DNA from 2 places in the Exiguobacterium sp. s141 genome. Region 2 is predicted to be linked to the other one. Evidence: predicted binding sites of a transcription regulator. Region 2 holds the regulator's gene; the other holds the start of a gene.
What was found. The regulator LexA, encoded in region 2, represses DNA repair genes until DNA is damaged. The targets are predictions, from matches to a motif close to CGAACATATGTTCG.

Region 1 (4,773 bases), 400 kb from region 2:
CACCGTATGGGTCATGCCGTTGTCGAACAGCGTCAGCTCGACGGCGTCGCCTTCACGGATGGCGCGTTCGAGCTCGGTCTGCCATAAGTAGAGGAGCTGCTCATCCAAGTCAGGCAGCTCGATTTTTTGGACGTGGGCGTAATATTTCTTTAGCAGCGCCACGTGCTCGGGCATGAGGAACGGGATCCATTTCAATTCACCGCGGTCTTTGTATCGGGTCTGGCTCATGACGATTCACCTCCTTGTTTATGTCCGCCGATTAACCGCTGGCGGGTACGGAGCGGACTGTCTTTCAGTAAACTCGACGCCGGGCGGATCGTGCCGCGCCCGAAGCGGACGTTCAAGCGATCGACGAGGTCGAGGAAGTCCAACCGGCGTGCCCGGGCCCACTCGTCCTCGAAGAAGGAGAGCTGGACGTGGTCGCTCCGGGGCTCGAGCTTGCCGAGGGCGACCGAGACGTAACGGACCGCCTCCGTCTCGTCCCAGGCGTCGAGGAAAAGCGTCAACAACACCGGCAAGAACTCGCGCTCGTCCGCTGTGAAGCGGGCGAGCTTTTTTTGTTTGCTGAAGCCGCGCCGCTCGCTCGTCCGAGTGTAGCGGACACCGAGATGGACGCTGCCGCCGACGAGTCCGGCCTGTCGCGTCCGCATCCCGACCTCGACGGCGATGGCTTGTAAGACGAGCCGAATGGCCGCATACGTCGTATAGTCTTTCATGAGCGTGATGCCGTGGCCGATCGTCCGGGGTCGTTGCCGCTTTGCCCCGAACAGGGAACTTGGCGGGAGGATTGTCGGCGACTCGTCGATGCCCCAGGCGTGGTGCCACAACTCGGCGCCGATGACGCCGAACTTCTCATGGAGCGTCTCGAGCGGATAACGGGCGAGGTCGCCGATTGTGTCGATGCCGAGCCGTCGGAGATGGACTTCCATCTTCGCGCCGACGCCCCACATCTTGCCGATCGGGGCCGGATGGATCAATCGTTCGACGTCGTGGAGGAAACAGCTGGCGACACCTGTCTTCTTCCCATGCAGGTCGAGGACGAGCTTGGCGAGGACGTTGTTCGGTCCGATGCCGATCGTGACCGGGATGCCGGTGTAACGGAATACGGTCGAGCGGATGAGGCGGGCGACGTGCGCATCGTTCCCGAATAGGCGCTCCGTCCCGGTCAAGTCGACGAGCGTCTCATCAATCGAGTAGACGCGGATCGCCTCCGGAGGCGCGAACTGATGCAAAATATGAACGATTTGCACGGATACGTTCAAATAATGGCTCATCCGGGCCTCGGCGTAGATGACGTGCCGTCGCTCATGCCACGGCAACCGGTCGATGTGAAAGCGCCGGGACCCGGTCTTGATGCCGAGCTGCTTCATCGGCGGCGTCGCGGCGAGGACGAGGGCGCCGTGGTCCTGTAAGTTCGATAAGACGACGAGCTTTGTCTTGTACGGGTTCAACTTGCGGGCGGCGCACTCGCAACTGGCGTAGAACGAGACGCTGTCGATACAAAAAATCCGACGTCGCATAGCCACCTCTCCTTTTTACGAACAAACGTTCTGTTTTTTTTCATCGTATCATGGTCTCACGCCGTCTCAAATAGAAAAATGAAAAGAAATTTTGAAAAGAGTTAAAAAAAGGATAGATGGTAAATGAAATTCCATCTTTTTGGAATTTACCGAAATAATAAAGCGAGGCGGAAACAAAATCCGTTATAATGAGAGGGTAGCTAGACAAATATGGTTTCGGACGATGGAGGCTATCCTGTGATTGATTTTGTGAAGCAATTGACCAATGATCAGGCACGACGATTGAAAACCTATAAGAAACAAGTCGAACGCATCAACGTGTACGAGGAGACGATGCGCGCCTTAGACGATGAGGCGCTTCGCCAGTATGCGCTCGAACTGAAACAGCGGCTCACGGACGGTGCGGACGTCCGCGCCATCACGGAGGAAGGGTTCGCCCTCGTCCGCGAGGCATCCGTCCGGACGATCGGGCTCCGTCATTATGACGTCCAGCTCATCGGCGGTCTCGCGCTGCTCGAAGGAAATATCGCCGAGATGCCGACCGGGGAAGGGAAGACGCTCGTCGCGGCTCTCCCGGCGTTCGTCAAGGCGCTCGAAGGGAAAGGCGTCCATGTCATCACGGTAAACGACTATTTGGCGATGCGTGACGCCGAACAGATCGGCAAGATCCATACGTTTCTCGGGCTCACGGTCGGACTGAACGTCCCGGAGATGGAGCTTGCTGACAAACAGGCGGCGTATGCGGCCGACATTACATACGGGGTCGGGACCGAGTTCGGGTTCGACTATCTTCGGGACCACTTGGTCGGCTCGCCGGAAGAACGGGTCCAGCGTCCGTTCCATTTCGCGCTGCTCGATGAAGTCGACAGCGTCTTGATCGACGAGGCGAAGACGCCGCTCATCATTGCCCAGAAGGACGAGTCGCACGTCCGCTTGAAACGTCTCGCCCAAACCGTGTTCGGCCAATTGATGGAAGACGACTATACGGTCGACCTCGAGGCGCGCGCCGTCATGTTCTCGGACAAAGGTATCGAGAAAATCGAGGCGTTGTTCTCGGTCGATAACTTGTTTTCCGCCGAGCACCACGTCCTGTATCACTACATGATGCAGGCGCTCCGGGCGAACGTGTTGTTCGAGCGGGACGTCGACTATATCGTCCAAGAAGGCAAAATCGAATTGATTGACTTGTTCACGGGCCGGGTCATGGAAGGACGTAGCCTGTCGGAAGGCCTCCATCAGGCGCTCGAGGCGAAAGAACAGCTCGATATCACCGAAGAGAACAAGACGACGGCGGAGATCACAATTCAACACTACTTCCGGATGTACCCGCTCCTCGGCGGCATGACCGGGACAGCCCAGACGTCACGTGAAGAGTTCATGAAGACGTATCAGATGGACGTCGTCCAAGTGCCGACGAACCGGCCGAAGCAGCGCCAAGACCTACCGGACCGCGTCTTTGATACGATCGCCCATAAATATGCGGCGGTCGGTCAAGAAGTCGCGGCCATCCACGCGACGGGACAACCGATTTTGATCGGGACGACCTCGATCGCCCAGTCGGAGGCCGTCAGTGAACAGCTAAAAAAACAAGGCATCGCGCATGAACTGTTGAACGCGAAGACGGTCGCCCAAGAAGCCGAGATTATCGCCGAGGCGGGACGGCTCGGTCACGTGACGATCGCGACGAACATGGCCGGACGCGGGACCGACATCGTCTTAGACGAGACGGCGCGCGAACGGGGCGGCTTGTATGTCATCGGGACGGAACGGCACGAATCGCTCCGCGTCGACAATCAGCTCCGCGGACGGTCGGGACGTCAAGGCGACCCGGGCATGTCACGTTTCTTCGTCTCGCTCGAGGATGATCTCGTCAAGCGGTACGCCGCCGAGCGGTTGAAACGTGTCGAGCACAAACTGACGCCGGACGAACACGGAGAAGTCCGCCATAAAGAAGCGGGCGACATCATTGAATACGCCCAGACGACGATTGAAGGCGTCGGCGTGTCGGTCCGTGACTACATGTTCAAGCTCGACGACGTCTTGAACGAGCAGCGCCGCATCATCTATACGATTCGCGATGAGGCGGTCGACGCCAATGCGACGGCCATCTTGAACAACGTGCTCGCGATGATGCGCCTCGCGCTCAACGAGACGCTCGACCGTCATATCGACGCCGACCTCGTCCCGGAAGAGTGGGCGACGGACGCGCTCATCGAGGACTATCTCTATTTGACGCAACAGGCGCCGACGTGGGATGACACGGTCGGGGACAAAGAAGAGTTGAAACGAGCGGTCGCCCCATGGATCGACGGCATCGTCGCGACGGCAGAACAGCGGATCGAGGGCTACCCGGAAGTCATCGCCTTCGCGCGGCAACAACTGCTCAGCCACCTTGATATCCGCTGGACGAACCATTTGACGACGATGAACGCCTTGAAGGAAGGCATCGGGCTCCGCAGCTACGGCCAGGAAGACCCGAGCCGTCAGTTCGGCAAGGAAGGGCTCGAGATTTTCCAAGAGACGTATCTCGATATCGCCCGCGACGTGACGATTCAACTGTGCCAGCTAGATTTATACTTTGCGCAACGGGAAGAGGAGGGGCTGTGACATGTTCGGACTATTGAAACGAAAAAAAGTCGAGACGATCATCCGCCAAGACGACGAGCGGGCGCTCCGCCTCGTGTTCGATGAAGGGATGGACATCTCGAAAGAAGATGAGTACGTGTTCCGCTATCATGCGACGACGTTGCCGCCGCTCGCGGACAACCAGTTGTCGATCGAATTGCTCAGTGCGACGAAGAACCCGGGCGGCCTGTCCGTGGTCGCCTTGTTCCGCAACACGGTCGCGACCGAGTTCTCGCTCGACGAGATCCCGGTGCTCTTGTTGAACGAGCGCCGCGAACCGCTCGGCCAGAAGATGCTGAGCCGGATGGATTTGCCGTCGTTCGAGGCGATGACGAGTAAGCCCGTCTATCTCGACTTCTTCGAGGAGGAACTGTTCACCGATGTCGACGCTCTCGACACCGAGTCGCTCCAACTCGCCTTCCAAATGAATCCTACTGCACTGCTCCAAGACATCTCCGACGCCGAACGGGACGCGTTCCCTGACGTGGCGTGGCATCGCCTGAAGCGGATGAACGTCCTCAGCCGTCCGGTCGCCGAAGGGCAGTTTGATCTATTGCTCGTCCATCTCGACGTGACCGACACGGAAATCGGTGCCTCGCTCCTCGTCCGGAACGGGTACCTCGAGCAG
Region 2 (4,773 bases):
TGTGATATTTATACCCCGGACGGCAAACCGTTCAGCGGTGACCCGCGCGGCAATTTGAAGCGTAACCTCGAGCGCATGCAGAAGCTCGGCTTCACAGCGTTCAACGTCGGACCAGAGCCTGAGTTCTTCCTCTTCAAGAAAGACTTGAACGGCCAACCGACACTCGAACTCAACGACCAAGGCGGTTACTTCGACTTGGCACCGGTCGACCTCGGCGAGAACTGCCGTAAAGAGATCGTCATCGAGCTCGAAAACATGGGCTTCGAAATCGAAGCATCACACCACGAAGTCGCACCAGGTCAGCACGAGATCGACTTCAAATACGCAGATGCGGTCACGACGGCCGATAACATCCAAACGTTCAAACTCGTCGTCAAGACGATCGCAGCAAAATACGGTCTTCACGCGACGTTTATGCCGAAGCCACTCTTCGGTGTCAACGGTTCAGGGATGCACGCCAATATGTCGCTCTTCAAAGGTGACACGAACGTCTTCTACGATCCAAACGGCGAAATGGAACTCTCTGACACGGCTCGCGCCTTCACAGCAGGGATTCTCGAGCACGCTCGTGCGTTCACGGCTGTCTGTAACCCGACTGTCAACTCGTACAAGCGCCTCGTTCCTGGTTACGAAGCACCTTGCTACGTAGCATGGAGCGCGCGCAACCGTTCACCACTCGTTCGTGTACCAGCGGCCCGTGGCCTCTCGACACGGATCGAAGTACGTTCGGTCGACCCGGCGGCGAACCCGTACCTCGCTTTGGCCACGCTATTGGCTGCAGGTCTTGATGGAATCGAGAAAGAAATGGCGGCTCCGAAGCCGATCGATAGCAACATCTACGTCATGGACAAGCCAGAACGTGTTGCTAACGGGATTGACGACCTTCCGGCTACGCTCTTCGACGCGCTCGAAGTACTCCGTACCGACAAAGTCGTCATGGAATCACTCGGTGAACATATCGGTGAGCACTTCCTCGAGTTGAAAGAAATCGAGTGGGATATGTTCCGTACGCAAGTGACAGAGTGGGAGCGCGATCAGTACATGACGCTCTACTAAGTCGACTAATGAGGGATATTCCCTTTAAAATCAGAGTCCTGAACGAGTCTTCGTATGAAGTGCTCATTCAGGACTCTTTTTCTATAATTCGCTTCAACTAATCAATATAATGAGGGAGAATGTATATCACTATAAATGTAATGGAATGGGATAGGGGGACGAGAAGTGGCAACACCATTAAAAGACGTGTATGATGAGACCTTTTTGTTGGAATTTGGACGACGTATTCAAACCGTGTATCCGTCATTTGACGTACAGGCTTTTATCGCATCAATCATAGATGAATCGTGGGAAGCGTTGGCACTCAAAGGGCGTACTCGACGTATTTCGATAAAACTAGGTCAGTATTTGCCACAGAATTACGAATCAGCTTTGGACGTATTGGTTGAAATTGCAGATGACTGCGTCGGCTTTCCTTATTTGTTTTTCCCGGACTTTGTAGCGGTGTATGGACAGGCAGAAGAGCATTGGGAACGCTCGATGTCAGCGCTCGAACGCTTCACACAGAAGTCGTCTTCTGAATTTGCGATCAGGTCTTTTTTGTTGCGGGAACCAACGCGTGTGATGAACCAAATGACAGCTTGGGCCATTCATCCGAACGAACATGTTCGGCGTTTGGCGAGTGAGGGTTGTCGTCCTCGCCTTCCGTGGGCGGAATCGTTACCGATGTTCAAAGAAGACCCAGCTCCAGTGTTGGAGATTTTAGAGTTGTTAAAAGAAGATCCATCATTATATGTGAGAAAAAGTGTCGCTAACAACCTCAACGATATCTCGAAAGATCACCCAGAAGCTGTACTCGCAGTCTCGCGACGATGGCAGGGCGAGCATCCTCATACCGATTGGATCATTAGACACGGATGCCGGACACTGATCAAGTCAGCCCATCCTGACGCGTTAACGATATTCGGTTATACGCAGGAAACAAATTTAACCGTCGACTCATCGATTTCTATACATCCGAACGTGATCCGCATAGGGGAGGCGTGCGAGATTCAGTACGATGTGTCCATTCGTCCAGGGGATGCTGCTTATGTTCGTATCGAATACGCGATTGAGTTTATAAAGGCCAACGGGAAAGCGAGTCGTAAAGCATTCCTGCTAGCGAATAGAACCGTCGCTGGGGGTGCGCGACTTGCAGCGACCAGAGTGCACGACTGGTCAGATTTGACGACCCGTCGGCATTATCCAGGGGAGCATCGTGTCGTCTTGTTGGTAAATGGACGAGAAGTGGCTGAAAATCATGTCATGTTGCATAAAAGTTGTTGAACTTCTATATAATAAACGGTTCGAAAAAGGGCAACCCAGTCTAATAGACGGGTTGCCCTTTTAGGTGTATGGCATAAGCATTTGCTTAAAACGCACGTTTGAAGAACGTCGATGCATAGTCGAGCGTCGTATGTAGCGTCGTCGCGAAGACGAGTCCGAAGAAGCAGGCTGCCCCGTTCAGGTCGAGCCACGATTTGGCAGCTTCCTCATACGGCGTGAACGTGAGCACGAGCGTGAGCGGGAAACCGAGATAGATGACCCGGATCAGATCGCTCAAGAGCGGCAAATGCGAGAATAACGACCGATGGGGCATAAGCTTCACGTAAGGGAGCCAAAAGCCCCGAAGCGGTCCCCATCGATAATAGGCGTCCGACTTCAAGTCGAGGTCCGGGGAGAGCCAGAACGTCCCGATCAGGGCGCCGAATAGGAACACGGTCGGAACATCGATGTCAATAAAAGGCGTGGCAATCGCAAGAGCACCGATTGCCACGAGATTCGTACGGGTATGTGTCTTGCCACTCGCCATTAGTGAATCGTGCGGTATACACCGATGACCTTCCCTAAAATCGACACGTTATCGAAATACATCGCTTCGAGCTCGTCGTTCTCCGGCTGGAGGCGAACTTTCGAAGCTTCTTTATAAATCCGCTTCACGGTCGCTTCACCTTCATCCGTCATGGCGACGACAATCTCTCCATTGTCGGCCGTGTTCTGTTGACGGACGAGGACGCGGTCCCCATCCAAGATCCCCGCGTTAATCATCGAGTCTCCTGAGACAGAGAGCATGTAGACGTTGTCGGAACCGACGACGTGAGCCGGGAGCGGGAAGTGTTCTTCCACGTTCTCGATGGCCGTGATCGGCGTACCGGCTGTGACTTTCCCGATGACCGGCACGTACATGACGGCATCGTGGTCTTCGACGACGGACATCTCTTCATCCAAAATCTCGATGGCGCGTGGCTTCGTCTTATCACGTCGAATCAATCCACGCTTCTCAAGACGGTCCAAGTGACCGTGTACAGTCGAGCTCGATGCGAGCCCGACAGCCTCGCCAATTTCGCGGACCGAAGGGGGATACCCTTTCGCCCGAACCTCAGCTTTTATAAAATCAAGAATCTGTTGTTGTCTTGCTGACATTTTTTTCAATGGATTTCACCTCGATTATGTCGAATAACCTGCGAACGCATCCTATTCTTTATGGGTTTAGTTTAACACAAGAACACATGAGCGCACAAACATTCGTTCGTTTTTTTCTGCTTGACCGAACAGAAGTTCTTGTTTTATGATGAGAACAGATAAACGAACAGACGTTCTCGAGAACGTGTATTCTTATTCCCAGGAGGCAATGATTATGAGAGACACAATCAATGGAATCATCTTAGTCGGCATGTTGGCACTCGGTATGTTCGTATTTTTCGCGGTCGGAGAGCTTCGTGACAACGAAGCGGTCGTCGTGACCGAACAAAAAGTCGAACACAGTATTGAAGAAGAAGTCGCCTTGAAAGAGGCGGAGACGCTCGAAGCGCACATTCTCGCTAAACGGGATGAGGAAAAAGACGACAAGACGACGTGGTTCGCCGCCGAATAATCGTTTCTGATTGCGAACATCCCTTCATCCTGTGTATCGTAGAGGGCGAATGGAAAGAAAGGAAGTGACGCGATGCGAGTCGTCATTTATTGTCGCGTATCGACGAACAAGTCCACCCAAGAGACGTCGCTCAGTCGTCAGGCGGACGAATTGAAGCAGATGGCGAGACGTCTTGATGCTGAGGTGGTCGATGTGATCAGTGAACAAGAGAGCGGGTATGAGGTCAATCGGGCGGGACTGCTCGATCTATTGGAGCACGTCTCGACGTCCGATCTCGATGCCGTGCTCGTGAGCGATGACAGCCGTCTCGGACGGGGAAATGCAAAAATCGCTATCTTGCATACGCTCATGAAACATAACGTGCGCTTGTTGACGATGCAGTCGTCCGATGAATATATCGTCTCCGACGCCGAGAAGATGGTACTCGAGATCGTCAGTGTCGTCGAAGAGTATCAACGAAAGATCCATAACGCTAAAATTTCACGCGGAATGCGTCGGGCGGTCGCGAACGGATTTAATCCGCATCGGAATATCCAGCACCATGACCAGGGAGGCCGGAGCCGAATCGAAGTTCCGATTGAAGAAATCGTCCAATTGCGTGAACGTGGACTCACGTTCGCTGAAATTGCCGCCACCCTCCGCGGTTTTGGTTATGAGGTATCGAAAGCGACCGTGAACCGGCGCTACTTGGAGCACGTGTCGGTACCAGAAACTTGATTCCTGCTCGCTGATTTTGTACAGTAGAAGGACAAATTCAGTAGAGAGGGGGCGAGCCCGATGCTAGCACCTGAACAGTTGGAGCGAATCAATTTCCTCGCCAACAAAGCAAAGACAGATGGTCTGTCACCACAAGAGATGGACGA

Region 1: a site for LexA is predicted at 1,539-1,552, ahead of KNP74_RS03090 (Y-family DNA polymerase). Genes of this name have one in related genera too.

The regions. Positions count from the first base shown of each region.
Region 1 covers NZ_JACSLJ010000001.1:603,120-607,892, reverse strand. The annotation lists gene KNP74_RS03095 (YolD-like family protein) at 1-228, opposite strand, end outside; gene KNP74_RS03090 (Y-family DNA polymerase) at 225-1,520, opposite strand; gene secA2 (accessory Sec system translocase SecA2) at 1,758-4,127, shown strand; gene KNP74_RS03080 (SLAP domain-containing protein) at 4,129-4,773, shown strand, end outside.
Region 2 covers NZ_JACSLJ010000001.1:207,158-211,930, reverse strand. The annotation lists gene glnA (type I glutamate--ammonia ligase) at 1-1,056, shown strand, start outside; gene KNP74_RS01095 (DNA alkylation repair protein) at 1,222-2,322, shown strand; gene KNP74_RS01090 (metal-binding protein) at 2,408-2,848, opposite strand; gene lexA (transcriptional repressor LexA) at 2,848-3,468, opposite strand; gene KNP74_RS01080 (hypothetical protein) at 3,674-3,910, shown strand; gene KNP74_RS01075 (YneB family resolvase-like protein) at 3,983-4,627, shown strand; gene KNP74_RS01070 (DUF896 domain-containing protein) at 4,688-4,773, shown strand, end outside.